Linked DNA regions of Heyndrickxia acidicola. The protein of the gene in region 1 interacts with the protein of each later gene in a pairwise test. Links are inferred from orthologs where the notes say so. Each region holds a gene or a part of one and is shown on either strand. Other genes may lie near its edges. The genes, in order: lpdA and odhB.

The links.
Region 2: the proteins of lpdA (region 1) and odhB interact in binary tests that used the Escherichia coli proteins (3 or more experiments, as listed by UniProt). The link is inferred for Heyndrickxia acidicola from one-to-one orthologs.

Annotation. Positions count from the first base shown.
Region 1 is NZ_KV440953.1:1,860,398-1,876,415, forward strand. Bases 4,217-7,208 are described here. They hold lpdA (dihydrolipoyl dehydrogenase), read right to left. Parts: upstream 6,423-7,208; coding sequence 5,010-6,422; downstream 4,217-5,009. Other genes in these bases: A5N88_RS08745 (hypothetical protein), read right to left, coding at 4,217-4,305; A5N88_RS08755 (dihydrolipoamide acetyltransferase family protein), read right to left, coding at 6,427-7,208. Outside these bases: A5N88_RS08725 (YktB family protein), read left to right, coding at 1-135; A5N88_RS08730 (UPF0223 family protein), read right to left, coding at 171-449; A5N88_RS08735 (NAD(P)H-dependent flavin oxidoreductase), read right to left, coding at 496-1,455; A5N88_RS08740 (aminotransferase class I/II-fold pyridoxal phosphate-dependent enzyme), read left to right, coding at 1,971-3,440; A5N88_RS24260 (GapA-binding peptide SR1P), read right to left, coding at 3,750-3,866; more of A5N88_RS08745, read right to left, coding at 4,048-4,216; more of A5N88_RS08755, read right to left, coding at 7,209-7,758; A5N88_RS08760 (alpha-ketoacid dehydrogenase subunit beta), read right to left, coding at 8,046-9,023; pdhA (pyruvate dehydrogenase (acetyl-transferring) E1 component subunit alpha), read right to left, coding at 9,027-10,142; A5N88_RS08770 (YkyA family protein), read right to left, coding at 10,584-11,240; def (peptide deformylase), read left to right, coding at 11,720-12,274; A5N88_RS08780 (Cof-type HAD-IIB family hydrolase), read right to left, coding at 12,538-13,314; A5N88_RS08785 (DNA-dependent RNA polymerase subunit epsilon), read left to right, coding at 14,160-14,372; rnjA (ribonuclease J1), read left to right, coding at 14,376-16,018. UniProt on the Escherichia coli protein: Lipoamide dehydrogenase is a component of the glycine cleavage system as well as of the alpha-ketoacid dehydrogenase complexes.
Region 2 is NZ_KV440953.1:788,641-804,529, reverse strand. Bases 5,465-8,327 are described here. They hold odhB (2-oxoglutarate dehydrogenase complex dihydrolipoyllysine-residue succinyltransferase), read right to left. Parts: upstream 7,595-8,327; coding sequence 6,335-7,594; downstream 5,465-6,334. Other genes in these bases: A5N88_RS03705 (2-oxoglutarate dehydrogenase E1 component), read right to left, coding at 7,655-8,327; sda (sporulation histidine kinase inhibitor Sda), read left to right, coding at 6,032-6,166; A5N88_RS03720 (AMP-binding protein), read right to left, coding at 5,465-5,798. Also shown: A5N88_RS03745 (ATP-binding protein), read right to left, coding at 1-293; A5N88_RS03740 (hypothetical protein), read left to right, coding at 521-802; membrane protein insertase YidC, read left to right, coding at 832-1,623; A5N88_RS03730 (Rok-like winged helix domain-containing protein), read right to left, coding at 1,684-2,121; A5N88_RS03725 (aldehyde dehydrogenase family protein), read left to right, coding at 2,456-3,940; more of A5N88_RS03720, read right to left, coding at 4,161-5,464; more of A5N88_RS03705, read right to left, coding at 8,328-10,492; A5N88_RS03695 (Hsp20/alpha crystallin family protein), read left to right, coding at 11,295-11,804; A5N88_RS03690 (HAMP domain-containing histidine kinase), read right to left, coding at 11,937-13,334; A5N88_RS03685 (response regulator transcription factor), read right to left, coding at 13,331-14,011; A5N88_RS03680 (MOSC domain-containing protein), read right to left, coding at 14,737-15,375; A5N88_RS03675 (MFS transporter), read left to right, coding at 15,467-15,889. UniProt on the Escherichia coli protein: E2 component of the 2-oxoglutarate dehydrogenase (OGDH) complex which catalyzes the second step in the conversion of 2-oxoglutarate to succinyl-CoA and CO(2).

The DNA.
Region 1 (16,018 bases):
ACCGTTAAAAAAGCAGAAATCCTTTGCGGCATCCAGATTCCCAGAGAGCAGGCAGTACGCTTAGATGGCAGTGAACTTGTTGATACAATTAATAGTGCGTTTGTAAATTTAGTACCCCTTTATAAATTGTCATAAACGTAAAAGACCCCCCAAAAAACGGGAGGTCTCATTTACATTTTTATCTTTTTTATTGCAGAGCCTGAGTCAGTTTCTTTCATTCTTTTTACCACCTGGTAAGCGGAATATCCGCTTGCCTTTTCAAATTCATTGCCATATTTCTTTTCTTCCGCCTTGCCAGGGACAATTTCTTTAAAGCGGCGGTATTTTGTTGAAAATTCTTCCCTTTCAATGCCTTTTTCATACGCTTTCTCTACTGCCTCATAAAATTGAATAACATCCACTACTTCTTCCGTAGTCCAATCCATAGAAAATGGATATTGGTATTCCATATTTTCACCACTTTCCTATTGTCAATAATCAAGGGGGAAACATCCATCATTCAGACCACTTCTCCCTAATCTGTTCCGCCTGCATGATCATTCTGGTAATTAATTCATCAACGGAAGGGATATCACGGATAAGTCCCATCACCTGGCCTGCCCACGCAAATCCCCCCTCCACATTATCATCATATATATAATTTTTATTAGCTTTCCCGCTTATGTAATCTTTTAATTCTTCATACCCACCCTGGCGATTTTCGATGTCCACAATCTTCTCCGTCCAACTATTATGAAGGGCTCGTGCAGGGGCTCCAAGTGAACGCTTAATAATAATCGTATCATTTTCCGATCCATTCAGCAAAGCCTGCTTATAAGCATTTCCAGCATGAATACATTCCTTCGTCGCTATAAAACGTGTCCCCATTTCAATACCTTCCGCACCCAAACTAAGTGCAGCCATGAACCCTCTCCCGTCTCCTATGCCTCCTGATGCAATCACTGGAATCCTTACTGCATCTGCAACCTGAGGAATCAGAACCATTGTGCCCGTGTCATTTTTCCCAAGGTGCCCTCCCCCTTCATGTCCAACAACCATGACAGCATCTGCCCCTAATTCTTCAGCTTTTACAGCCTGCCGTTTTGCGGCAACAAGGACCAATTTTTTTGCATTGCTTCCCTCCATTTGTTTAAAAAAAGGTGCAGGGTTGCCACCTGTAACAGAGACTACAGGCACCTTTTCTTCAATTGCCACATTTAGAAGGTCTTCAAAAGGCCTCCCATGCTGACCAATGGCATAGTTAACTCCAAACGGCTTATCCGTCAGTCGTTTCACCTTCCTTATCTCTTGTCGCAGAGCTTCCGGTGATTCAAGCGACATCGCAGTAATTTGGCCAAGTCCCCCAGCATTGGAAACGGCGGCAGCAAGTTCAGAATACGCAAGATAGGCCAATCCGCCTTGAATTATGGGATATTTAATATTTAAACAATCTGTTACACGTGTTTTCCATTTCATCTTTCTCACTCCTTTTTTAAGGTCCCTATTTTTTAGAGAAATTAGCCCTGAGGTGATTAGAGACGATATTAGAAATCCCTCAAGAATAACGCTGAGTCGTCTCCCTAACTGCCCGCTAAAAAACATACGGCTTAGCTAAAATCAGATCGCAGTGAACAGAGCCTGTTAAAAAGTAACTTCTATGTTATCATAATTAATTCCTCTTTAGGTGAAAAAACTATTTGCAAGGGAATTGTAAGATGCTATAATTCATTTGTTTTCTTTTTTTAAATGTCTTTGAATTAATATACTGTTTTTATACAATAATCAGGTGTATGCCGATTTACAGATCCTTTTTTTAAAAAATCTAAAAAAACACAGACACATCAATCATATTTAACAGTTCATCGGCCATCAAAATAAGTTATTACAATTATTTTCCATCAACATATTTATGAATAATCCTTTATTATTATTCTTATATAATAATGTTCATGGAATTAGAACTTTTACTCAGAAAAAGAGGTGCAGAATTATTGTCACAATTTGAAACTCCCCTGTTTACAGGACTTAAAAAGCACGCTAAAAAGAACCCTGTTCAGTTTCATATACCCGGTCATAAAAAAGGCTCAGGAATGGATCCTGAGTTCAGAGAATTTATTGGAGAGAATGCCCTATCAATTGATTTAATTAATATTGCACCATTGGATGATCTTCATCAGCCAAAAGGAATGATTATGCAGGCACAGGCATTGGCTGCTAAAGCATTTGGGGCTGATTATACTTTTTTCTCTGTTCAAGGTACAAGTGGAGCTATTATCGCTATGGTTATGTCAGTATGCGGACCAGGAGATAAAATTATAGTTCCTCGAAATGTTCATAAATCTGTCATGTCGGCAATTGTCTTTTCAGGAGCCATTCCTGTGTTTATACATCCTGAGGTTGATCCGAAGCTTGGAATATCACACGGAATTACCACAGAATCCGTTTCTAAAGCCTTGGAACAAAACCCTGATGCCAAAGGAGTACTTGTTATTAATCCAACCTATTTTGGTATCTCTGCAGACTTAAAACAGATTGTTGAAATTGCTCATTCTTATCATGTTCCTGTACTCGTAGATGAAGCACACGGCGTGCATATTCATTTTCACGAGGAGCTTCCTGTTTCAGCTATGCAAGCAGGTGCAGATATGGCAGCTACTAGTGTTCATAAGCTGGGTGGTTCCTTAACACAAAGCTCAATATTAAATGTTCGCGAGGGTCTTGTATCGCCAAAACATGTCCAAACCATTTTGAGCATGCTAACGACTACTTCCACCTCCTATATCCTTCTCGCATCATTAGACGCAGCCAGAAAACGGCTTGCTACAGAAGGACATAAATTGATAGAAGATACTATTCAACTGGCTCAGTCTATCCGCAAAAGAATTAATAAAATTGACCGCCTATACTGTGTCGGTGAAGAAATATTAGGAACAAAATCAACTTATGATTATGATCCAACCAAATTGATTATATCGGTTAAAGATCTTGGAATAACAGGATATGATGCTGAAAAATGGCTTCGGGAAGCTTATAATATTGAAGTAGAGCTTTCAGACCTGTATAACCTGTTGTGCATAGTTACACCTGGAGATACCGAAAGAGAAGCTGATATTCTTGTTCAAGCATTAGAAGAGCTGGCTAAGCAATTTTCCAACTATGCAGGAACGGTTGACATTGAAGTTCTGCTGCCTGACATCCCTTCGCTTGCATTAACCCCGCGAGATGCATTCTATGCAGAAACAGAAGTAGTTCCTATTGAGAAATCGGTTGGAAGAATTATTGCGGAGTTTGTCATGGTTTATCCTCCTGGCATCCCAATCTTTATTCCTGGTGAGATTATCACGGAAGATAATCTTATTTATATTCAAAAGAATTTAGAAGCAGGACTTCCTGTCCAGGGGCCTGAGGATTATGAATTAAAGACACTTCGGGTCATTAAGGAACATAAAGCAATTCAATAATTAAAGTTCATGCAGCTTGCTCATCTGCGTACAGATTTCGTAGTCATCCATCGAGATAAAGGAAACACAGCGAGGCCGTTCACGAGCTGATGTTGACTTATCTTATTGAGGGGACATAAAAATCCTATAGCCGATTGGGGCGCTGAAGCTAGACAAGAAACAATATTCACAGGTTTAGCATTTTTAAAAAAGCGGATGATTTTGTCATCCGCTTTTTAGTGTAATAGGAATTAGATTATATAACCAGCATATCTACAAATCCTCAAAAAACAGAAGCACCTTAAAAGGCGCTTCTCCCTAAAAAGTCCCCTATTCCTCTTCTTTCGTATCCGTACAAGTACAGCAGTTAGAATATAGTATGGTTACTTTCTCATCTTCAAAATGGTCAATTGTAGTATTACATGATTGGCAGACAATAATCCCCATCAGTATACTCCCCTCCCGTTTGAAAGCGTTTTATTTTGTTTCTTTAATAATAATATAACACATTAAATATTTCAAGCCTAAATTGTATGTCACATTAAATTAATTAGTGTCTATTTTCAATTATGATAAGTCTCTGCAAGATATCTATGCTGATAACAGCCCGTTTTTAAAAAGACTTCAATCATGATGAAATAGGCAGAGGCAATACTTGCTGAAGAAATAATTGAAGCAATCCATATGTGGCTAAGCTTGCACCGGTAATAACAAGTGTCTGACGATTGGACTTCAAAATACTTCTGGCTAATAAAAAGGCTAAGTAGAAAAAAGCTGCAAACATCAGCACTTTGTAAACTGTATGATCCCTATGTGATAACCATTCCGCTAATTTAAACCCGCTCCAAATCATCAATTGAAATATAAAGGCGACATATTTTTTCATCTTCTCACCATCATTTAATGAATGACTTCATTTTCTTATTAATATATGCACTAGCAAGAAGTTTTTAAAACCTGTATTTTTTTTACAAAAACGGATGGCGTCTGATTATAGGTTGCTAGCAAATGACGCGCAGTCAGAGAGGTTTGCTCTTTAAGCTCTCTGACTGCTTATCTTATGGCTCTTAAGACGAAAGCGCATAAACTGAAGATTAAAGAGCTGAGAAGGCTTGATCATCGAGTCAGGCATATGAGGCGTCCTTACTTCTTATGAACGGCTTGGCTAGACCTCTGGAGGCATTAAACTGGACAAATCTACGCGGAATACAATTGTTTAACAAAGCGCAGATTGAAAGCCTCGACTGATAGTTAAAATGTTTATTATGCTCATTACAAAAAAGTCATGAAGACCGTCCTTTAGGGTGTCGAAACACAAAATGGGATTCATCCCAACTGTAAAGGACTCTAACTATTTGCTACCTTCCCCTAAGGGCCTTCATCCTCCCCTTGGAGTACTCTACCCACTGGTTACTTCCTCCAAAGTTGACTTCATCCACTAGACAAAGAACTTTTACAAAGGGATTACCTCCAAAAGTATCAAATTCACCCACTCGAAAAATCAAGCAAACGAGTTAAAAATCAGCATAAAAATAAAAAGGCATCCTTGTTCAATAGAACAAAAATGCCTTTTTCATTAATAGTATAAGCTTATTTCAAAATGTGAATAGGTGAACCTAGAGCTACCTCAGCAGCTTCCATTGTAATCTCGCCTAATGTTGGATGAGCATGGATTGTCATGGCAATATCCTCTGCGGTCATACCCGCTTCAACAGCAAGGCCTAATTCTGCAATCATATCAGATGCGTTTGCTCCAGCAATTTGCCCCCCAATAACCAGACCATCTTCTTTTCTTGTAACAAGTTTAAGGAATCCGTCTGTACTGTTAAGAGCTAAGGCACGTCCATTTGCGCCGAATGGGAATTTAGCAGTAACTACTTCAATTCCTTCTTCTTTTGCTTGTGCTTCTGTATAACCAACTGATGCCAGTTCAGGTTCAGAAAAGACCACAGCAGGAATTCCTAGATAATCAATTTCAGATGGATGGCCAGAAATAGCTTCAGCTGCAATTTTTCCTTCATAGGATGCTTTATGAGCTAATGCAGGTCCTTCTACAATATCACCGATAGCAAAAATGCTGGAGACATTCGTACGGCACTGCTTATCAATTTTCACAAGACCACGTTCTGTTAATTCAACACCAGCTTGTTCAAGGCCGAGTTCATCCGTATTTGGTCGGCGTCCTACTGTGACAAGAACGTAATCTGCTTCAACTGTTTTTTCTTCGCCTTTTACTTCGTATTTTACAACTACTCCATTATCGCTTTCCTCTACGCCTTTAGCTAAGGCATTTGTTACAATATCCACGCCTTTTTTCTTAAGGTTACGGGAAACAAGTGAAGTCATTTGCTTTTCGTAAGCCGTTCCCAAAATTTCTTTGCCGCCTTCAAGAATTGTTACTTGAGTGCCAAAGTTTGCATAGGCAGTTCCAAGTTCTACGCCAATATAGCCGCCGCCAATGACTACAAGCTTCTCAGGAATTTCTTCAAGCGCAAGAGCCCCAGTTGAATTAATTACACGCTTTGTATATTTAAATGTAGGAAGCTCGATTGGTCGTGATCCTGTTGCAATGATAGCATTTTTGAATGTATAGGTTTGAGCTGACTTATCGTCCATAACACGGAGAGTATTTGCATCAACGAAATATGCTTCTCCTTTTACAATGTTGACTTTATTTCCTTTCAAAAGACCATCAACACCGCTTGTTAATTTATTTACGACACTTGCCTTCCACTCTTGTACCTTTGAAAAGTCAACTTTTACATTTTCAGCCGTAATCCCGATATCGTCGGAATGCTTTGCTGTTTCGTATTTATGAGCAGCTGATATTAATGCTTTTGAAGGAATACATCCTACATTTAAGCAAACACCGCCGACATTTTCTTTTTCGACAATTGTTACCTTTTGTCCTAATTGTGCAGCACGGATCGCCGCAACATATCCCCCTGGTCCCGCTCCAATTACTATAGTATCTGTTTCAATTGGAAAATCTCCTACTACCATTTGTTTACGCCTCCATAAGTAATAATTCAGGATCGTTCAGCAAACGCTTGATGTGGTTTAGTGCATTTTGTGCAGTTGCTCCATCAATCATTCGATGATCAAAGCTCAATGATAATGCTAACACAGGTGCTACCACAATTTCACCATTTTTTACTACAGGTTTTTCAGCAATTCGACCAATTCCCAATATAGCCACTTCCGGATGGTTGATGACAGGTGTAAACCATTGGCCTCCTGCAGAACCGATATTGGAAATGGTACAAGATGCACCCTTCATTTCATTGGCAGACAATTTGCCATCTCGTGCTTTGCCTGCTAGTTCATTAATCTCACTGGAAACAGAGAAAACGGATTTTCTATCGGCATTTTTCACAACAGGAACCAGCAAGCCGCGATCTGTATCAGCTGCAATTCCAATATTGTAATAATGCTTATGAATAATTTCATCGTTTGCATCATCGATGGAAGTATTTAAAGCTGGATATTCACGCAGTGCACTTACCAATGCTTTTACAACATAAGGTAAGAAAGTAAGCTTAATGCCTTTAGCTGCAGCAACTTCTTTAAATTTCTTACGATGTGCAACGAGTTTTGTAACATCCACTTCATCCATTAATGTAACATGAGGAGCTGTATGTTTAGAATTTACCATAGCTTTGGCAATGGCTTTTCTAATACCGCTCATTTTCTCACGTGTTTCAGGGAATTCGCCTTCTGGGATTGGTGCTGGAGTCGGAGCTGCCGCCGTCTCAGGTGCTGTTTTTTGAGCTGCTGCTGCAGCATTTTCAGCTGGAGCTTGTTCTTTTCCTCCACCATTTACAAAGGCATTGATGTCTTCTTTTGTTACACGCCCATTATCTCCGGAACCTGCAACCAAACGAATGTCCACACCTTTTTCACGCGCATATTTTCTAACTGAAGGCATGGCAATAACTCTGCGGTTTGGATCTGCTTCTTCAGCAGGCTTTACTGATTCCTGAGATGTTGCTTCAGGCTGTACCGCTTCTTTAGCTGCTTCAGCTGGTGCTTTTTCTTCTTGTTTTGGCTCTTCCCTCTCGTCAGAACCATGGTCACCTTTAAATTGAAGGTTTTCATATCCTGGTGCATCAAATTTAACCAGTACGTCACCTACAACTGCAACCGTTCCCTCAGCCACAAGTACATCTTCAACCGTACCTGCAACAGGTGATGGAATCTCCACAACGGATTTATCATTTTGTACTTCACATAGTACATCATCTTCATCCACTTTATCGCCTGGTTTTACAAACCATTTAACAATTTCACCCTCATGGATACCTTCACCGATATCTGGCAATCTAAATTCGAATGACAAGGTTTTCGCCCTCCTATAACATTAAAATTATTTAACGAAAGCTCCGTTCATTTTGCCTGCTGATTTTCACTCACCTTTGAGTCAAAATCAACATTGTGCCTTAGCAGAGCCAAACTGAAAAAGAAGAACGAGGGACTTCAGTTTAATCTTCCATAAGCCAAGTACTTTACATACCCTGCTTATTACTTTATAAACCAGCCATATAGTGAGACTTGCCTGAAAGGAATCAATCAGTCAGGCCTAAGCTCATCTGAACAGGTCCCTCGTTTTTAGTCAATTGTATTTAATTAAAAAGTAAGAACTTTTTTAGCTGTTTCAAGAATATCTTTATAGTTAGGAAGCCAAACTGTTTCAGCTTGTGAGAAAGGATAAACAGTATCTGCAGCAGCAACACGAAGTACAGGTGCCTCAAGGCTTAAAATAGCCCTTTCATTGATTTCAGCTACCACATTCGCAGCAATTCCAGCCTGTTTTTGTGCTTCCTGCACAACGATTGCACGATTTGTTTTTTCCACAGAAGCGACAATCGTATCAATATCAAGAGGGCTTACTGTTCTTAAGTCGATCACTTCAGCAGAGTACCCTTCTTTTTCAAGCTCTTCTGCTGCTTTTAATGACTCGTGAACCATTGCGCCATAGGCAATGATAGAAATATCTTTACCTTCACGCTTTACATCCGCTTTTCCAAGAGGAATCGTATATTCTTCTTCCGGCACCTCTTGGCGGAAGGAACGGTATAATTTCATATGCTCAAGGAAAACAACCGGACTTTGATCACGAATTGCTGAAATTAACAAACCCTTTGCCTCGTAAGGTGTGGATGGAATAACCACCTTCAACCCTGGAGTTTGTGCCATAAGCCCTTCTAAACTGTCGGCGTGAAGCTCTGGAGTATGTACTCCTCCTCCAAATGGTGCACGAATTGTAATCGGCATTTCATAATGTCCGCCTGTACGGAAACGGTAACGCGCCATTTGGGCAGCAATGGAATCCATAACTTCATATACAAAACCAAAGAATTGAATTTCAGGAACGGGACGGTAGCCTTCGAGAGCAAGACCGATTGCAAGACCGCCGATACCTGATTCTGCAAGAGGCGTGTCGAATACACGCTCTTCACCGAATTCTTTGTGAAGACCTTCTGTCGCACGGAATACGCCGCCGTTAACGCCAACATCTTCACCGAATACTAACACGTTTTCATCATTTTTTAATTCTGTACGTAACGCGTCAGTAATTGCTTGAATCATTGTTAATTGCGCCATGGCTTATTTCGACTCCTTTGCTTTGTATATTTCAAGCTGCTCTTTTAAATTATACGGAAGCTCTTCCGCCATAATTGAAATAAGGTCAGATACCTTTTGTTTTGGTGCCTGGTCAGCTTTTTTAATCGCTTCTTTAATATCTTCTTTTGCCTGTTCAATTACTTCGTTTTCTTTCTCTTCATTCCATAGGCCTTTTGCCTCGAGGAATTTACGGAAACGAACCAAAGGATCTTTTTTCTCCCACTCATTATCTACATCTGCAGTACGATAACGGGTAGGATCATCTCCTGACATGGTGTGAGGGCCGTAACGGTAGCATACAGTTTCAATAAGGGTAGGTCCCTCTCCATTTACAGCACGATCACGAGCATCACGCACTGCTGCATACACTGCCAGCGCATCCATTCCGTCAACTAACACACCTGGGATTCCTGCAGCAACTGCTTTTTGAGCAATTGTTCGTGCTGCTGTTTGTTTTTCACGAGGAGTTGAAATAGCAAACTGGTTATTTTGAACGATAAAAATAGCAGGTGCTTTATATGCGCCGGCAAAGTTAATACCTTCGTAGAAGTCCCCTTGAGAAGATCCGCCGTCTCCTGTATATGTAATGGCAACTGTATTTTTGCCGCGTTTTTTAATACCTAAGGCTACACCAGCAGTTTGAACATATTGCGCACCAATAATAATTTGCGGCGGCAGAATGTTTAAACCCTCAGGAAGCTGCATTCCTTGATAATGTCCTCTGGACCATAAAAAGGCCTGGTATAATGGAAGGCCGTGCCAGATTAACTGTGGAACATCCCGGTAGCCAGGTAAAATAAAATCATCACTTTCCAATGCAAAGTGTGAAGCCAGCTGAGATGCCTCTTGTCCAGCTGTTGGAGCATAGAAACCTAAACGCCCTTGGCGGTTTAAGGAGATTGAACGCTGATCTAGAATTCTTGTATAAACCATCCGGCGCATTAATTCTTGAAGCTGTTCATCTGAAAGATTTGGCATTTCAGATTCATTTACAATTTCGCCTTCTTCATTTAAGATTTGGAACATCTCAAATTGTTCTTCAATCGTTTCGAGCGTTTTTTTCGCATCGAATTGTGCCTTCTTCGTTTTAGAAGCCATTGAAGCCACCGATCCTTTCCCTCATAAATATATTGATGATTGATTACATACAAAAAATAGGATGCCCAAATTACATTGCGGCTACCACGGCAAATCCCGTTAATCGAAATGATTCATGCATTTACCACTACATTTTTCCACTATTATATAAAAAGCAAACGAAAAATTTTCAAATCTTTTATCGATTAAACTGTATCAATCAAATCACCTATTAAACTAATACAATAATATTCACAACATAATTAGAGTACCTGAATATTTTGGGTCCGTCAATTCATAAAGACTCCTTTTTCTTTACTTTTTCGCTAAAAATCTCTCCTCTGTATTACTATCTGTACTAGTGTAAAATCTCAACTGTTATATATTCATGAAAACAGTTACAAAATAAAACGCCCCAGAAAAGAAAACGATTTCTTTTCTGGGGTTGGAAAAATGAATTTTCTATTCTCCCTGACTCATGTTTAATCCAGCATTTTTATAAAAACTTTGTTTTTCATTATTAAACAATTGTGTTTTTGCATTAAAATCCTCATTCGATTTCATCACTACTGCGAATGCTACATTTGTTTTATCAATCTGCTTTTCAAACAAATCAATATTTAAGGACTTATTTAAAAGCATTTTATATACATTTTCATCAAGATAAAGACCTTTTTTGTAGGAATCAAAGAGGTGATTATGAATTTTATACCGTTCTTCCATTGTTTGATAGAGTTCTGTAACTTCTTTTTTTCTTTTAATGTTGTTAATTTTGGAAAGCGGGTCTTTTATTTTGTCAAATTCTCTTTTTGAAGCAAGGATAGAAACCTGCTCTTTACTCATTAGCACTTTGCGCTTCTGAAGATTGCTTAAGGCAGCCCTTGACAATGCACTTACCCTTTTTTCATTTTTCATTCCTGCATCCATAATTTCTTTAAACAGAACACTTTCTTGCGATTCCATTTCTTTTAGTGGCTCTTGCTGCTGTTCGAAGGTTTTTTCCTTCTGCATTGATTCCTCCAGAATACGATAAACCTTTTCCTCCGGGGTAACATTCTGGCATCCCGCTAAAATGATTGCTGCAAAAAAGCAAAGAATACTAATCCGAATAATGACCACGATATACCCTCTTTTCGAAACTGACTTCATATACGAGTATAAATTCAAATTCTAAATTAGCTCAGTTCCTGCATCTTGTCCAAATTTTAAGTGCTTAAAGCTTCTTAGGAGAATACTATGCATTTTCAAAAAATATATGACCATTTATTCGAAATTATTTTTATTTTTCCCATTTAAAACAAGAGCCTTTGTTAATGGACTCTGTTGTTTTAGAACTTTTATCTGAAATGAAAATGCTAATCAAATTTGCCCCTTGGCGCTTTCTTAACTTTGTTGCTATAGGACACAGTAATATCATTTAATATATATTTTTCAGTATTAAACTTGGGAATAGCACACGAAAAGATGCAATGAAGACAGACCCCATACGGAATGATTTTTTGTACGTAAAGCAGCAATCTATGAGAAAACAGCCTTTTTCAAACAACCCTTTTTTGATATTCTATACACTAATAAGGCTTAAATGGGGGGAAATATTTATGATTACCATGAGAGATATTATACGGGACGGCCATCCAACATTGCGAAAGATTGCTGAAGATGTGCCCATGCCTCCTTGTGAGCAGGATCAGGGCATTCTTAAAAGTTTGCTTGAGTACGTCCAAAACAGTCAAAATCCTCAGATAGCTGAGCAATATGATTTACGCCCCGGTGTTGGCATTGCCGCTCCTCAAATTAATATTTCTAAGAAAATGATTGCAGTTCAAACAAAGGATGAGAATGGACGCTTAAAAAGCTTTGCAATGTTCAACCCTAAAATTATCAAGCATTCCTCTGAAATATCCTATTTAAATACAGGTGAAGGCTGTCTATCAGTACCTGAAATCATTCCAGGTTACGTCCCGCGATATTCTAAAATTAAAGTTTTAGGGAACGACATAATCGGAAAAGAAATAAAGCTACAGCTTAAGGGACTTATCGGCATTGTTTTCCAGCATGAAATTGACCATTTACAAGGCGTAATGTTTTATGACCATATTAATAAAGAGGATCCGTTTTCTGTGCCGGATCACGCAGCAGTTGTTGAACGGTAAGAAAAGCGCAAGCGCCTTGCTCATCACCGTACGGAGCTAGACAGAGACTACATTTGTTAAATAATGATTTAATAAATAGGCTGTGTTAAAAATCAACATTGATCTTTAACTGAGCCAATAAATAAACTCTATACTTTCTTTTAAAAAATCCGGGTATCTGACCCGGATTTTAAATAGATAATTTACATATTGCTTTTTATTAAGGCTCTTTTTCGTAACGTTGCTGTTATTTGACAAAAATATACACTATATGCAAAAACAGCCTATATTAGATTTAAAGACTTAAGTCCTTTGTATAAACCGTCTTCTCCGACATCTTCTGTAATAACATCTGCACTTTGCTTCACGATATCGGGAGCATTCCCCATAGCTACCCCAGTACCCACAGCATTAAGCATTTCAATATCATTTAATCCGTCGCCAAAAGCATAGACATCCTCCAGCTTGAAACCTAATTTAGAGATCATTTGCTTGATTCCTTCTGCTTTTGACCCGCCCTTTGGAATAATATCAGTAGAATACGGGTGCCACCTAATAAAGTGGAAGTCTTCTTTAAATTCCTCTATGTACTTTGCCTCATCCTCAGCTTTACAGAAAAGCAGCGATTGAAAAATATCTTTTTTTCTGTAAAAATCTTCGTCCACTTCAGGATGAATAAACTTCAGGCTGCCCATACTCTCCTCAATAAAAGGATGATGTTCGATATTTGCTTTCATAGTCTCTTCATTTAAATAAACCAGCGGATAACCGTCTTTTGTAGCTATACCCAACAAATCTTCAAGTTTTTCCGTATTCATAGGGTTTTGAAAGATCACCTTATTTTCAAAAACAACGTACTGTCCATTAAAGCTCACATAGGAATCAATATCTAGTTCCTCTCTTAAGTACTTAAACATAAATGGTGCTCTTCCTGTTGCAATTGCAACAAAAACACCATTTTGCTGAAGGGTTTTTACAGCCTTTCGAGTTGAATCAGGCAAATTCTTTTCATGGTCTAACAAAGTTCCGTCTATATCAAAAAAAACAATCTTTTTTTTCATTCTAAAGCTCCTTAATTTCTTATCATTTTTAATTCTAAGCTGTATTTCTATACTGCTATACGGAAAATACCCTATATCTTTCCGTATAGCTTGTCAAATCATTTGTATATTTTCCAGAATAAACCACGAAGAATAAAATCGCTTTTACATATAATATGTACAAGAATTATCTGGCCGTCTTGTATAAATGCTGACATTTGATTAAAATAAAAGAAGGAAGTGACCCACAGTGTTAAAAAAGCTGAAAAAAAAGCTTGTTAAACAGTGGAAAGAGTTACTTAGGAAAAAACTAATAGCCTAATAAGAAAAGTGCAAAGGCGCCTATTTATCCGCGTACGGATTTCGCAGTTGTTGACTGCTATAAAGGAAACCAGATGTTGACGAGGAGACGCAACGCAAACTTCCGCCAGCCGATAGGCGCTGAAGCTAGACTGAGACTACATAGGTTAATTTATACTTTCTTACCTATAAGAAATCCCTCCTTCTGAGGGATTATTCTTTATAAAATGCAGTTTTCACTTAAATTGCAGCTTTTCGTATATTCGCACAAGGGATGAACCCGTATTTTGTTCGAATTCGCAAGGCCTTATATAAAGCTGTTGCCCTCCAAAACTGCTTTTCATTCCTTCAGACTTATCTGTAGTAGAGCCTTTTAACAGAGAAATGATTAAAATAAGCTTTATTGGGAAAACATGCTATTGATTCACTTTTTATAGTATACGATAAACTTCCCCTATAATATTATTTTAATTCCTAAATCTTATTTTGAAAAAACATGAAAAAGTTGTTAACTTTTTATATAATAGAAAAAGTTACATTTGACAACGGAGTAAGGAGAGAAAAAGATGATTTATAAAGTTTATTACCAATTAGGTAAAACAGAAGTACCAGTCCGTGAAAAAACACAAACTATTTTCATGGAATCCAATTCAGAGAAGGATGTGCGCCTTGCTTTAAAAGACCGCGAAATTAACATTGAATTTGTTCAACTGCTGCAAGGGCCATATCTGGAGTATGAAATGCAACAAGAAAATTTCAAATTAATGGAGATTAAATAATCTATGAAATTTGTGAAAAATGATCAAACAGCCGTTTTTGCCTTGGGCGGTCTTGGCGAAATCGGAAAAAACACTTACGGTGTTCAATTTCAAGATGAAATCGTTTTAATTGATGCCGGTATAAAATTCCCGGAAGACGAGCTATTAGGGATTGATTATGTTATTCCTGATTATACTTATTTAGTTAAAAATGAAGATAAAATTAAAGGGCTTTTCATTACCCACGGACATGAAGACCATATAGGCGGTATTCCTTACTTACTCCGTCAGGTAAATATCCCTATTTACGGGGGTAAACTCGCTCTTGGACTTATTAAAAATAAACTGGAAGAACACGGCCTTCTTCGCCAAACGACTTTACATGAAATTCAGGAAGATGACATTATTAAATTCAGAAAAACATCTGTATCTTTCTTTAGAACAACCCACAGCATTCCGGATTCTTACGGTATTGTAGTCAAAACCCCTCCTGGGAACATTGTTCACACCGGAGATTTTAAATTTGATTTCACACCTGTTGGAGAACCTGCAAACCTGACCAAAATGGCTGAAATCGGAAAAGAAGGGGTACTGTGCCTTCTTTCTGATAGTACAAACAGTGAGGTTCCACACTTTACAATGTCGGAGCGCAGAGTAGGAGAAAGCATTCAGGACGTTTTTAGAAAAGTGGATGGCCGAGTTATTTTCGCCACATTCGCGTCTAATATTCACCGCCTGCAGCAAGTAGTAGAAGCAGCTGTGATGCACGGCCGCAAGGTTGCTGTCTTCGGCCGAAGCATGGAAGCTGCCATTTCAATTGGTCATGAGCTCGGCTATATTAACTGTCCAAAGGAAACCTTTATTGATGCACAACAAATTAATCGACTACCTGCAAACAAGGTAACCATTCTTTGTACAGGAAGCCAGGGTGAACCAATGGCTGCTCTTTCTCGTATCGCAAATGGCACTCACCGCCAAATACAAATTCAGCCGGGGGATACAGTTGTATTTTCCTCATCCCCGATACCTGGAAATACGATCAGTGTAAACAGAACCATTAATTTATTGTTTAGAGCAGGCGCAGATGTTATACATGGACCATTAAATGACATTCACACTTCAGGCCATGGCGGCCAGCAGGAACAGAAACTTATGCTTCGACTGATCAAACCTAAATTTTTTATGCCGATCCATGGTGAATTCCGTATGCAAAGAATGCATTCCCAACTGGCAATGGACTGTGGTGTACCAGAAGAAAATTGCTTTATCATGGACAATGGCGAAGTGCTTGCACTAAGCGAGCATACCGCCCAGGTGGCAGGTAAAATTCCTTCTGGATCTGTTTATATTGACGGAAATGGAATTGGAGACATCGGCAACATCGTTCTTCGCGATCGCCGTATTCTTTCTGAAGAAGGATTAGTCATTGTAGTTGTGGCCATTAATATGAGTGAGTTTAAGATTGCTTCAGGTCCTGACATTATTTCAAGGGGATTTGTGTACATGCGTGAATCCGGTGACTTAATTAGCGAAGCTCAATCCATTATTACGAAACATTTGAATAAAGTCATGGAGCGTAAGACAACACAATGGACTGAAATTAAAAATGAAATTACGGATACGCTTGCTCCTTTCTTATATGAAAAAACAAAGCGCAGACCAATGAT
Region 2 (15,889 bases), 1.1 Mb from region 1 along the record:
AGCCCTTCAGCGTCTAAATCCACTGAACAATTAATGCTGTGCATAGGCTGGTCAAGAGTTGCAGAAAGTGTTTCAGCAAGCTTTGTTTTACCGGATCCCGTCGGCCCTTTTAGCAGCACATTCTTTCCTAAAAGAAGCGCTGTCAATGCATCACTAAATATAGAATCATCAGAAGGAATGTAGCCACCCTTGCCTATTAAGCTCTTGTCTTCCTTCGTAACATTTTCTTTTGAAGTGCGTTTAAATATCAGTTCTTTTATTGCTGGAGATAAATCAATTTTAAGATCTTCCATAAATGAATATTCTCTTCCCTTCCTTGCAGTTAATTCTGAAGTATTGGTTTATTATACTAAATTGTTTATATTCTGTATCATTGTGATGCGTCAAATAATATAAAGAAATCTGAAACCATGGATTGCTTCATAAGTATATGATAAAATAGTAACAATGCATTGTAAAATGTAAGAAAATACGGTATACTTCTTTTCTAATGTGTACATAAGGTGTGTGAAGTAATTCAATGCAATATATTCTTGATTTCACAAATGATCCGCTGATTTGTTCCTTTTATGTCAGTATTATTCTGGCAATTGGACTTGCTTATATTTGCAATCGATTTATTTTCAAGCCATCATCCTATCTGTATACAAATCCCAGCTCGTTAATGATTAATGGCGAAAAGAAAAAAGATCTGCAGAAAAGTCCAAATCACCATCCCATTATTCTGTGGATTATACAGTGTGTAAGGCGTAAGGATTGCCCTCAGGAAGATCCAGCCCATCTTGTATCCATTATCATCTAAACTATTTATCATTCTAAGGGGGATATTTGATGAAACGTTTTACACGATTATCTTTTTTGTTAGCAGTAGTCCTGCTGCTTCTTTCTGCTTGCACGCAAAGTAAACCGACTAGCACTTCCAACAACAATGGATTCTTTCACCATTACTTTGTAAACCCATTTGCTTCTGCTATCCATTATACAGCCCATGTCCTTGGCGGGAATTATGGTTTTGCAATTGTGGTTGTTACGCTGATTATCCGTTTGATTTTAATGCCGCTTACATTAAAAACATTTAAAAATCAGCAGCAAATGAAAGAAAAGATGGACAAAGTAAAACCGGAAATGGATGCTATTCAAGCAAAAATCAAAAAAGCAAAATCCAAAGAAGAGCAAATGAAACTTCAACAAGAAATGATGGGCTTATATCGTAAACACGGTGTAAATCCTCTTAACATGGGATGTCTTCCTGTTGTCATTCAAATGCCGATTTTAATGGGATTTTATTATGCTATTCGTGGTTCGAGTGAAATTGCAAGCCATTCCTTCCTATGGTTCAGTCTTGGAAAAGCAGACATTGCTATGGCGATTATTGCCGGAATCATCTACTTCTTCCAATTCAGAATTTCATTGCTTGGAATGCCTGAAGAACAGCAAAAACAAATGAAATTTATTGGTTTATTATCTCCAATTATGATTTTATTTGTTTCATTTAGTGCCCCTGCTGCCCTGCCGCTTTACTGGACTGTAAGTGGAGGATTTCTGGTTATCCAAACCTACATTTCAAAAAAATTCTACCAGACACAACCTGCTGCCCAAGTAAAAGGTTCGAAAAATAAGTAGGAAGTTTGAATTAAAAAGACAAAAAAATCCGGATAATGATTCCGGATTTTTTTTGTCTTTTTATCTTTGCGCCATGTACTGATACAACCCACGGTAAGGCTTTTGAATATTTGCATCTGCCTTTTCCACGGTTTTCATAAAAGTAGTCATATTAGCGATTTTTAAACCTGTTGTTTCTTCGATCATTTTTTGCAGCTGAGAGCCTTTTAACGGTTCGCGATGTTCTTTTAAAATACGGATAGCAGCTTCTCTCATCTTACTGGATTTACTTCTTCGTGATGGCCGTCCAATGCGCAACTTTCTTTCTCTTAGCTGGCTATCTTCCGTTTTTGTTTCTTCTTTAGCAGCCTCTTTTTCTTTTGTCAGATCCTCTAATTTGATAACAAAATCTGAATTCGTTTCATCAAGTTCACGCAATCTCTTAAATATGCTTTGCCTTTCCAGGTGAAATTCTTTAATGACTTGAATCTCTGCACCATTTAATTGTTCTAATCTCATTTTCAAGGCCATTCTCTCATTAATCATCTAATTCCCCTCGTTTTTTCCCTTTTTATATCAGAACTATACCTATCCACCTACATTATAATATGCCAGAAAAAAAATAAAAAGCTAAAAAGCACTTCTTTTTACCTATTGAAAATAATTAAAGAATAAAACTATGTCGAAGAAACAAAAAATTCCCCGAAAAATTTTCATAATATTTAAGACAATTATGTTGAATTCAAGAACATTAACCTGTAGGATATTGTTGTAAGCGTTATCAATACAGGATTGTTACATATCCTGTTAATGCTGCTTTTGTTCCATTACTTTTTCTTAAGGGGGATATTTGATGAATCAAGCAACTGCTCAAATCAACGAGAAAGTAGAAAAGTTTTTACAGGGAACGAAAAAACTCTTTATTAATGGTGAATTTGTCGAAAGTGTCTCCGGAAAAACCTTTCAAACACCTAATCCGGCAACTGGAGAAGTTTTAGCCACCCTCTACGAAGCTGGCAAAGAAGATATTGACCTTGCGGTTAAAGCAGCACGGAAAGCATTCGATGAAGGAAAATGGTCAAAAATGAGTGCTGCCTCACGGAGCAGATTGATGTATAAGCTGGCAGACCTTATGGAAGAACATAAGGAAGCACTCGCACAGTTGGAAACGCTGGATAACGGAAAGCCAATTCGTGAAACAGCCAATGCAGATATTCCTCTGGCTATCGAACATATGAGGTATTATGCAGGCTGGACTACAAAAATCACCGGTCAAACCATTCCTGTAAGCGGACCATTTTTTAACTACACACGCCATGAAGCGGTGGGAGTTGTTGGTCAAATTATACCATGGAATTTTCCATTATTAATGGCTATGTGGAAGATGGGTGCCGCTCTTGCAACAGGCTGCACAATCGTCTTAAAGCCTGCCGAACAAACCCCTCTTTCCGTTTTATACTTAGCAGAATTAGTAAACGAAGTGGGATTCCCTCCTGGGGTCATCAACATCGTTCCTGGATTTGGAGAATCAGCCGGCCAGCCGCTGGTTGACCATCCTCTTGTAGATAAAATTGCCTTTACCGGCTCAACTGAAGTAGGAAAACTGATTATGGAACGTTCTTCCAAAACACTGAAAAGGGTTACCTTGGAATTAGGGGGAAAATCACCAAATATTATTTTGCCAGATGCTGATTTAACGAAAGCCATTCCTGGAGCATTAAATGGTGTTATGTTCAACCAAGGCCAAGTATGCTGTGCAGGGTCTCGTGTCTTTATCCAGAAAAAGCATTTTGATAATGTTGTTGCGGACATGGCATCTCATGCTAAAAACATAAAGCAGGGTACCGGCCTGGACTCTGGTACCGAAATGGGGCCGCTTGTTTCGAGCGAACAGCAAAACCGTGTACTTCATTATATTGAAAAAGGGTTAAGTGAAGGGGCTGAGCTACTAGCAGGCGGAAAGAGACCTAGAGAAGAAGGGTATTTCGTAGAACCGACTATTTTTGCTGATGTTCGGGATGAAATGACGATTGCAAAAGAAGAAATTTTTGGGCCCGTAATAGCTGCCCTTCCATATGATGATATAAATGAGGTCATTGACCGTGCTAACAACAGTGAATACGGATTAGCTGCGGGTCTGTGGACCAGAGATGTTGCTAACGCTCACTATATTGCTAACCGCCTTCGTGCCGGTACAGTTTGGGTAAACTGCTATAATGTCTTTGATGCCGGTTCTCCATTTGGCGGTTATAAGCAATCTGGTATTGGACGTGAAATGGGCTCGTATGCATTAGACAATTATACAGAAGTAAAGAGTGTCTGGATTTCTATGAAATAAAAACAACAAAAAATAGTCTGGTTAAAATACCAGACTATTTTTTATTATTCTCTTTAATGTCAGTAAATTGTTTTCTTCTAAATACCAACTGGAAATGGAATTTCCAAATTTATATCACTTTAAATAGGTACTCTTCATCAGTTTTTTTGTAATCCACTCCGGCAGTCCTTGTTGGCATCTTCCATCCTTAAATTAATATTTCTGCTGGTTATTAAACCTATTATCTTGCCAAAACCTTTTTTGATTCCACTCTTAATTTAAACTTTTGAACTTTCCCAGAAGCTGTCATAGGATAAGAATCTATAAATTCTATGAATCGTGGAATCTTATGTCTAGAAATTCTTCCAGCACAATACTCCCGAATATCCTGGACCGAAAGAATTTCACCCTGCTTCGGAATAATCCAAGCCATTACCTCTTCTCCATACACTTCATCCGGAACACCAATTACCTGTACATCGAGTACCTTTGGATGCTGATAGATAAACTCCTCTATTTCACGCGGATAAATATTCTCACCCCCTCGAATAATCATATCTTTTAATCTTCCGGTAATTCTGCAGTAACCGTTTTCATCCATGACCGCAAGATCTCCCGTATGAAGCCAGCCTTCCTCGTCAATTGCCTCTTTTGTGGCTTGGGGGTTATTATAATAACCTTTCATCACATGGTACCCTCTCGTACAGAGCTCTCCTTGTACGCCATAAAGCACTTCTCTATTGGTGCCGGGTTCACAAATTTTTACTTCTACCAACGGCAAGGCACGCCCCACTGTTTCCACTTTTATTTCAATAGAATCATCCGTCCGTGTTTGGGTAATGCCGGGAGAAGATTCCGTTTGACCATATACAATAGTTATTTCATTTGCCCCCATTTTATTCATTACATCTTTCATTACTTCTATTGGACAATTAGAACCTGCCATTATGCCCGTTCTGAGGGAAGAAAGATTATAGCTATTAAAATCTGGCAGATTAAGCTCTGCAATAAACATAGTAGGAACACCGTGCAATGCTGTACATTTTTCATCCTGTATCACCTGCAGCACTTCTTTAGGGCTGAACTCTTGAATAGGTACCATGGCAGCTCCGACAGATACACAGGCCATCGTTCCGAGAACACAGCCAAAACAGTGGAAAAATGGGACCGGTATACAAAGTCGGTCGATTTCCGTTAACTTCATGCACTCTGCTATGTTAAAGCCGTTGTTTACAATGTTATAATGAGTGAGCATGACTCCTTTAGGAAATCCTGTGGTTCCGGAGGTATATTGCATATTGATCACATCTTCAGGTTTTAAGTCATTAAGTCTTTTATCCAGCTCGCTATCTTCTACTAATTGACCAAGATGAATAATATCGTTCCAGCAATATGTTCCTGGATATGCATGCTCACCAAGTATAATGATATTTTTTAATAAAGGCAGTCTCTCAGACGATAATTCCCCTGGTTTACTTGTCCTTATTTCCGGACAAATTTCATAGAGCATTTCAATATATGACACGTTCCGAAACTGCTCCATTAATATAATGGTAGTCGCATCAGATTGCCGTAGGAGGTACTCTAATTCAGCTGTACGGTAATCCGTATTAACTGTGACTAAAACAGCTCCCATCTTGCCTGTTCCGAATTGGCATTCGAGCCATTCGGGTTTATTTGAAGACCATATTGCAATATGCTCACCTTTTTTTATCCCTAATCCCATTAACCCTTTTGCCACCGTACGGCAAATTTGATTGAATTCTTTATAGCTCCATCTAAGATTCCGATCTGCATAAACTACCGCTTCGCGATCACCGTGTTGTTCAGCCCTCTCCTCCAGAAGCTGCCCAATTGTTTTATTTAATAGTACCGGCATATGTAAATCTCCTTTTCAACATTACTCACTGTCTCAAACAACAGCATACCCTAGAATTAAGTTAACATATATTTCCGAATATTCAAATACAATTTCATTACGTTTTTTCTATTTTTTTCGACAATATTAATATTTTTTTGATTTTTTTGCAAAAAACCCTTTTCTTTTTTCAATAAACAATGTATTATTATTTAAAAATATAGAAAATATTAATTCCACTAGGAGGTTGTAACATGAAAATTATGAGTAATGAAATGTTGGTAGCAGCCTATCGAGACGCGAAAAATAAAGGTCAAGATCATGAGTGGATTGAAGTGTTAAAATCTGAAATTCGGAAGCGCGGTTTAAATCCTATTGTTATTCGATGATGAGTTGAATTAAAGTAAATAGAAAAAACGTGTACTTCCAAAAGTACACGTTTTTTTTTGAAGTTAGCAGTCTTGCTCATAGATCAAAGGGAAGAATTCTTTCCCTTATGTAAAAGGCAGGAAAAAAGCAGTCTCTGAAACCAGAAACTGCTTTTATCTTTCTAATCCTTAAGATTCCAACAATAGATCTTCTGGATTTTCAAGTAGCTTTTTAACCGTGACTAAGAAACCAACAGCATCTTTTCCATCAATCACTCGGTGGTCATAGGACAAGGCAACATACATCATTGGGCGATTTTCCATACGCTCTGCATCTATTGCAACAGGACGTGTTTGAATGGTATGCATACCTAAAATTCCTACTTGCGTGCCATTTATGATTGGAGTAGAAAATAATGATCCAAATACTCCACCGTTCGTGATCGTGAAAGTTCCGCCTTGAAGATCGCTCAAAGCCAGTTTATTATCACGTGCTTTCTTAGCAAGTTCTCCGATTTCACCTTCAATTTCAGCGAAATTTTTGCGATCGCAATCACGGACAACTGGTACGATTAATCCTTCCTCAGTTGAGACAGCAACACCGATATCATAATACTTTTTAAGGATTAATTCGTTATCCTGAATTTCTGAGTTTACATAAGGATACTTCTTCAATGCAGCTACGACTGCTTTTGTAAAGAAGGACATAAATCCTAACCGAACATCATGATCTTCGTAGAATTTATCTTTTTTGCGTTTACGCAGAGCCATAACGTTGGTCATATCAATTTCATTAAATGTTGTCAGCATCGCTGTATTGTGCTGCACTTCAACTAAACGCTTTGCAATTGTTTGGCGTCTGCGAGACATGCGGATACGTTCAACAGGCTTACCATCTTCCACTGAAGCCGCAACTGGAGCTTTTGACTGGCCAGCAGATTTGGATTCTTGTTTTGGCTGATTTTGATAAGCATCTACATCTTGTTTTCTTACACGGCCTAAAGGATCTATAGTTGGAACTTGTCCTAAATCAATGCCTTTTTCTCTAGCAAGCTTGCGTGCTGCCGGAGAAGCAACCGGACGATTCTTTTTGTCTGTTTCGGGAGCTATTTCTTCCTTGTCAAACTTAGCATCCTGTTTCACTTCCACAGGCCGGCTTTCTTGTTTTGGTTCTTCCGATTTTGGCTCCTGAGCCACAGGTGCTGGTGCAGCTCCCCCCTCGGAAACAACAGCAATTACATCTCCTACCTGAACAGTATCGCCTTCTTCAAACTTAAGCTCTTGCACTACCCCTGCTTCTTCAGAAATCACTTCAACATTTACCTTGTCGGTTTCTAGCTCGACAATGTATTCCCCTTTTTCGACTTGATCGCCTGGTTGTTTTAACCATTGAGCAATGGTACCTTCTGTAATAGATTCTGCTAGTTCAGGCACTTTTATTTGAGCCACGATGATATCCTCCCTTAATTCAAAAGCCTTTATATTTATCAATTTATTTTACAATGAGTGTTACCTCGCCAATGCATCATTCAACAGTTTAGCTTGCTCTTTCTTATGGACAAGCGGATCTCCTACAGAAGGGCTTGATCTTCTTGGACGTCCGGCATAATTGAGGGTCACACCTGATGGAGCCATATCACGAAGATAAGGATCCACAAATGTCCAAGCACCCATATTTTGCGGTTCTTCCTGCATCCAAACAAGCTCCTTGAGGTTTGGATATTGTGAAAGAATGCCTTTAATTTCTTCCTCTGGGAATGGATATAATTCTTCTACCCTTAATACATGAAGCCAATCCAATTCAGCTTTTTGATCTTGAATTTTTTCTTCAAGATCAATGGCTACCTTTCCACTGCAAAGGACAATTTTCTCTACCTTATTCTTCTTCAAGCCTAAGCCCGATTCTTCAACCACCGGCAAGAATTTTCCTTCTGTTAAGGCTTCTGGTTCAACAGATGCTAAGCGATGGCGCAGAAGGCTTTTTGGTGTCATGATTACGAGCGGACGAATTCCTTCTTCCTTAAGCATGGAAGCCTGCCTGCGCAGGATATGGAAATACTGTCCTGCAGTTGAAACATTTGCAACTGTCCAGTTGTTTTCAGCAGATAATTGTAGGAACCTTTCCAGCCTTGCACTTGAATGTTCTGGTCCCTGTCCTTCGTATCCGTGTGGAAGCAGCATAACAAGACCTGATTTTTGCCCCCATTTTGCACGGCCGGCAGAAATGAACTGATCGAACATTACTTGAGCCACGTTGGCAAAGTCTCCGAATTGCGCTTCCCAAAGGACCAATGTTTCAGGCGAAAAAACATTGTATCCATACTCAAAACCTACAACTGCAGTCTCAGTCAATGGACTGTTATAAATGGCAAAAGAAGCACATGCATCTTTAATATGATGTAGCGGAATATATTCTTCCCCTGTTTTCTCATCATGAAGAACGAGGTTGCGCTGAGCAAAAGTTCCACGCTGCGTATCCTGTCCTGTAAAACGGATTGGGGTGCCGCTCTGCAGAATAGCTCCAAAAGCTAGTGCTTCTGCGTGTGCCCATTCAATCTTCATTTCTCCGTTAAAGATGTTTTCTCTGCGTTTTAAGATTCTTCCCAACTTTTTAAATACATTAAAGTCCTCTGGCCAATTGACCAATTCTGAATTTAACTGACGCAATTCTTCTTCCGAAATGGATGTTTTCATTTCAGGGAAGCCATTCACGACATATTCTGGAGGATTCATGGTGATATCTGGATCTTCTTCCTTACCAGGTACCAAATCATACGCTTTTTGCAATGAATCGACAATATCCTGGTCAATCTGTTTCAACACATCCTGGCTTATAACTCCCTCGCTGATCAGTTTCTCAGCATAGAGAGATTTAACCGTTAAATGCTTATGAATACGGTTATACATGGTTGGATTTGTCGTCATCGGTTCATCTGTTTCGTTATGGCCAAAACGGCGGTAACCTATTAAGTCAATCATAAAATGCTTATTAAATCTCTTACGGTACTCATAGGCAAACATGGCAGCTGATATACAAGCCTCGGGATCATCCGCGTTTACATGAACTATTGGAATTTCAAATCCTTTTGCCGTATCAGAAGCATATTTGGTAGATCGTGAATCATAGCTTTCTGTAGTAAATCCAATCATATTATTGGAAATGATATGAACAGAACCACCAGTGCTATAGCCTTCCAACTGATCAAGGTTAAGGGTTTCAGCGACTACTCCCTCTCCAGGAAAAGCAGCATCTCCATGCACACTGATTGAAAAAGCCTTTTCTGTATCCTGTTCAGGGTAACCAGCTTTTGTACGATCATCCTGGGCAGCGCGAGTATAACCTTCGACAATAGGGCTGGCAACCTCCAAATGACTAGGATTATTAGCCAATACGATTCTAGCATTCAAAGTGCTTTCCTGATTTGAACGCCTATCAGCACCTAAGTGGTATTTTACATCGCCTGTCCAGCCATACGTAATGCCAATCGAACCCTCTGAAGGAATCAAATCTTTATTTGGTGCATGCTGGAATTCAGCAAAAATGAGTTCATAAGGTTTTTCCAGGATATGTGCAAGCACATTCAGACGTCCTCTGTGTGCCATGCCGATATTCACTGTTTTTGTACCCGCTTGCACAGCAGAGCTCACTAATTCTTCCATTAAAGGAACGAGAGTATCAAGACCTTCAATGGAGAAACGTTTTTGCCCTACAAACGTCCGGTGGACAAACTTCTCAAAACCTTCCACTTGTGCCAGCCTTTTTAAAATCTTCAGCTTCTGGTCTTTGTTAAAGGAAGGGCTTACTTTTCCAGATTCAACAGTACGAAGAAGCCAGTGTTTTTCTTCAATGTTATGAACATGGTCGAATTCAAACGCGAGCTTCTTTGTATAGATTTCTTTCAAGTAATTAATCGCATCCAATCCATTTGTCACTTCAGCAGGTGCATCTGGACAGATAAAGGAAGGAGATATTTGTTTTAAATCATCTTCAGTCAGGTCAAATTCACTTAATTCAATCCGCCTGGTATCCTTTTCACGATCATTCAAAGGATAAATATCCGCGGCTAAATGACCGTATGCACGGATATTGTCGGCCAGCTTGACTGCAGCAACAATTTTGCTGGTCATCGTTGGATTTGCAGGCAGTTGGAAAGATACATCTGCTTGCCCGTGTGTCGATTCAGACGAGTTTGAAACTACTGGTGCTCCCCATTGTTCAAAAAGCGCCCTCATTTCAGGATCTACACTATCAGGACTATTTAAATAATTTTCGTAAACCTCCATGACATACCCAAGGTTGGGGCCTGAAAATCGGTCCCAGAATCCTCTTGATGCTTGTTGATTCATCTTGAAAAACCTCCAGCCATTAAGCCTTAATATTTTTCTGCAATATAATTGTCGAAAAAAGATTAGCGATTGCAGAAAAGAAAATTATGTAATGATAATAAAAAGGATAAGCTATAACGCTTACAATGACAATTTTATCACTGTAATGTAATAAGTTAAAGGTGTAAAACTTATTTTTTTAAAAAATGAATGAACAGCTGCTCATTTCCCTTATTTCCACATCCATGAGAATATATTTGGACAAAATAGTCGAAAAATGAACCGCTTACTCTCTGCCTTCTTAGATCATTAAAAATTTCCATATTTATCTTACTACTTATTCCAGCAAAATCAAAATCTTTTGCTGATAAATTTCTCTTTTTTCTAATGGCTACCCTAAAATAATCATTTCTGCGAGTTTGAAACATCAAGCCAAACTGACCTCTGTTAATAATAATTACCTTCTCGTTATGGGAGTAAGGACAAATTTTCATGAGTAATGGTGCGGATTTTATTATGATGGTGGTCTTTGTTAAAATAACCTGTTGATTTCAACAAAGAAATTTAACTGAGCCGTTCTCATCATATCATCTTTTCCCGTCTTACAACTTTACCGTTATGATATTCCACATGCTGTTATTTGTTACTTTCCCTTATCAACTGTGCTCTTTTCTTTCTATAGCCCGGTCTAATTGAACACTCCGTTTTCATGAAGCATATACTGAAATGATTAATAGCGGCAATTCTAAATTGCGCATTTATTGAATCGGAATTTTCTAACACTATTTTAAATGTTTATATGCATTAAGAAGGGAGGATTCACATGTTTCCTTGGAATATGTTCCCGTTTAATAAGGAATCATCCAACTGGATGGGTCAAATCAAACCTCAAGATATTGAAAAACATGTGCAAAACATGCTCTCCCAAGTGATGCCTGATCAATGGCAGGGCCTTTTTAATCAGGATGGTCTAATGAAAAATGCCTCGTCCATGTTTCAACAGCAGCCTCAAGGTGAACAGCAAATGGAGGACACTAGAGGAGTTCAGCAGCAAACAATTCAAGCCGCTGTTTTTGAAACGTTTGATGATATTTTTGTCCGTGTTCCATTAAAAGAGGAAGAATGGGCAAAACAGATTCGAATCTTCCACACTTCAAATCAGGCAATTCTTGAAAATATACCTTCCCAGGGTGAACGGCAAATTATTACTTTGCCGTGCCTTGTAAAGAAAAAAGGTACCACTGCACAATTTAGGGATGGTATATTGGAAATCAAAATGCCTAAAAATACAGATATGCAATACACAGAAGTAGATGTATCGGAAAGACGATAACAGACAAACCAATATTTAGGGGCCTGACCCATTTTTTGCTTTAAAGCACAAAAATCCCTTTTTTTCAGCCATGGCCTGACTTACTTACCTTTTAAGATGCACAAAAAAGCCGATGATTGTTCATCATCGGCTTTATCGTATTTTCGGCAATATAAAGGTAATTGTGGTTCCTTCCCCTACCTTGCTCCTAGCGTAAACCTTGCCTGAATAACTCTCAATAATTTGCTTGGCAATGGCAAGGCCCAGTCCATTCCCTCCTTTTTCCCTGCTTCTAGCTTTATCAACCCTGTAGAAACGATGGAAAATATTAGGTAAATCCACACTAGGAATACCGACTCCATAATCTTGAATATCAATATGAAGGAATTGATTTTCCTCTTTAAGCGTTATATTAACCTTCTGAACATCATCTGAATATTTAACGGCATTATCCAGAACGATAATCATAATTTGTTCAAAATGGTTTTCATTTATTTTTACATCCGTATCCATTTTGGGATCACAATGCAAATTAAAAATAAAATCTTCATGAATAAGTTCAAAGTTTTTTATGATTTGCTGCAATTTGTGCAATGCATTAGTATTTTGATCCCTTATAATCTGGTTCGGCTGCTCTGCCCTCGATAAGTCCAATAGCTCCTGTACAAGTTTTTTCATACGATCCAATTCCTGCAAGGAGGCGGATAAGGATTCTTCCAGTATATCTGGATTATTTTTGCCCCATCGATTCAATAGGTTCAAATGCCCTTCCATAATCTGAACGGGTGTACGCAATTCATGTGATGCATCTTCAACGAATTGTTTCTGCTGGATAAAGGACAGTTCGATTTTATCCATCATTTCATTAAAGATATTCGTTAAGTCCCCCAGCTCATCGTTTGAACCGTTTGGCTCCATTCTGGCTTGAAACCCTTTTTTCCGTATGCTTTGCATGGCAGAAGCAAGCTTCTGCAAAGGCTTTAAAAAATTTTTAGCCATGATAAATCCAAAAAGGCCGCTCAATACAAGAGAGATGGCACCAAAAAATGCCATGACAACTAATAAATTGCGCATGAGGCGGTGGTAGGTATATAAAGGATAGACCACTTCTACATAACCGCTGAATTTCCTCGTATGAATAGGTCCACGTCCTACATAAATCTCATCTTTATCGGTTTTAATTAAAACGGTGGTATTCTTTGAAACAGGCTGAAATGGGATATAAAATGGGGAAGAATCCTTGCTTTTTACAGACAGAAGCTCCTTTCCAGATTTATCCAGAATTCGAATGGTTTGGTCCTTCTCCATTACCTGCTTAATGATATCCTTGCTGTCCAATAAATCATCCATTGTGATAAATGGTCCCCTGTTTTCCAATTCATCCAGTACTTCATTCACACTGGTTTGTTCCTCATGAAGAAGCCATTTACTGATAAAATTGTATTGAAGGCAGCTAAATAAGAAGAATGTGATAAAGATGGCAGAACTTGCACCAATGGACCATTTAACTTTTAAAGAACTTCTTTTAACCCATTTTTGTATATGACTCATTCGCGCATCACGTACCCGGTTCCGCGAACCGTTTGAATATAGCTGTCTTCACCCTGTGTATCAATCTTATTCCGCAAATACCTTATATACACATCTACTACATTTGTTTCAACTTCGGTCTCATAACCCCACACTTTATTCAACAATGCTTCCCTCGTCATCACGATATTTTTGTTTTCAAGCAATGTGAGCAAAAGATCGTATTCCCTTTTTGTTACTTCTATAATCTCATTTCCTTTTCTCACAACCCTGCTTTCTTTTTCAACTACAAGATCACGGAAAGTAAAAGTGGTGAAGCTTGTCTTTACATCCTTGCTTTCAATCCTTCTGAAAATCGCTCTCAGCCTCGCCAATAATTCCTCTATAGCAAAAGGCTTAACGATATAATCATCTGCACCGTGGTCAAGTCCGGATACCCTGTCCATTACGCTGTCTCTGGCTGTAAGCATAATAATAGGAGTTTCTTTTTCAGCCCTTATCCTTCTGCATACTTCAAGTCCATTAAGGCTTGGAAGCATTAAGTCCAATAGGATAACATCCCATTGTTCATTAATACCAGCTTCTAATCCTTCACGTCCATCGTAGGCCACTTTGATTTCGTAACCCTCATGCTTTAATTCCAATTCAATAAATCTTGCCAGATTTTTTTCATCCTCAACTAAAAGTATCTTTTTCATTATCTATCACCTGCTTAGAACCAAGTTTAACTAAAATCGGGAATCATCCCCTTCAGTTATTTTTATTTTAAGGGTTAATGAGACATTTTAAAAATTTTATGGCATTATATTTTAAACAGAAAATGGAGTTTTTATAGCATGGTTTACAATTGCATTTTCAAAATGATATCAACGGCAAATGAGAATTGGATTAAAAACCTATAAAAACAGGCTAAAAAAAAACCGGCTCCATGGCCGATTTAAAAAAGGAACTTTATAATGAGTAATATAAAAAGGGGGTAAAGGTTGGGGCCAACGATAAAATCGTTCTTACCAGCCATTTCCATATTACTTCAGGTTTCCTAAATCCTCATGAAAATAAGATGAGAATTCCATTAAAAATGAAAAATTTCTCAATTTTCAAGATCTTCCGCCATGTTTAAGGTTGTTTTTGAATAGAATATACTGTATGTACAAAAAGATACCTATATAATATGTGTTCACAAAATAATACACAAGTTTTATTACAATGCATCTTTGTGTCGTTAGCAACAAAGTTTACGAATAAGCCTTTTGTTGAAAAATTGGCACTCGTATACGTCTTTTTAAAAATAATAGAGTCCTTTAACAGAGTAAAAAAGAAATGCTTACATACTTTGTGTGATTCATTAAATTTTGTATTTGCTTTTAAATGAGCATTCCCGCTAGTGCCAATGAAACAATAATGATGAGTAAACATTTTGTAATTAGCTGGATGGAGTACGTTTTTTTTCTAGCATTTGCCGCATTGCAGGTGCAAGCGTATCTACCTCGAGGATCGAGTCAACGGCTTCCTTGTTTCTTGCATCATGCATATACGTATGGAGGACATTAAAAACAGTGATTTTCTTAGGTGATTCTTCCAGTTTAACAACCTTAGAATCCGAAAAAATGATTCCTTCCTGCAACACCCTTGTAAAATATCCAGTAAAACAGGTATGAACCAATCTTTTTAATAAAAGAGTATTTTTATTTTGCCAGGATATTGTGGAGCATGGCACACGAGGCTGTGTAATTTGCAATATGGTTTCTCCCACCTGAAGAATGTCACCAATATAAAGATCCTGTTCCACCATGCCTGTAACCGTCAGATTTTCGCCAAAAGCAGGTGGATGAAATGGAACATTGAATTCTCTCTCCCACTGTTTATAGTGTTCAAACGGATAAAAGCACACAGCTCGATCGGGCCCACCATGAAAATTTGTATTCGCTACCCCGTCCTCATTAAATCCATCCACTGTTAGAACTGCTTCTTGAACAGTCTTCTTTTGAATCCCTGTAGTTACCATAAGGCCGTTATAGTCAACTTCTTTTGGCATTCCAATACTTAAGCTTATAATTTCCATTCCATAGCCTCCAAAAAAATAAATTTTTTAATAAAAAATTAAAACCAGCAAATATTAAAATGTAGACACAACACAGAAAGGAAAAAGGACAATGAAACAAAATGACTCCCAGATAGAGACAAACGGCAGCGGAGAATCAGAAATCCATCAAAAGCGCTGGGCAATTGTTGCTTTATCCTCCATTCCATTAATTATGACATTGGGGAATTCCATGCTCATTCCCGTCCTGCCCCTAATGGAAAAAAAGCTTGATATTTCCAGACTGCAATCAAGCTATATTATAACTGTTTTTTCTGTCGTTGCCATATTCCTTATTCCAGTTGCGGGTTATCTTTCCGATAGGTTCGGAAGAAAAATTGTCATCATTCCTTCATTAATTATCGCAGGATTGGGAGGCCTTCTTTCCGGATGGGCGTCATGGAAGATGGATAGCCCGTATGGTTTGATTTTGACTGGACGAATTTTACAGGGAATTGGCGCCGCTGGAGGGGCACCGATTGTTCTTCCGTTAGTA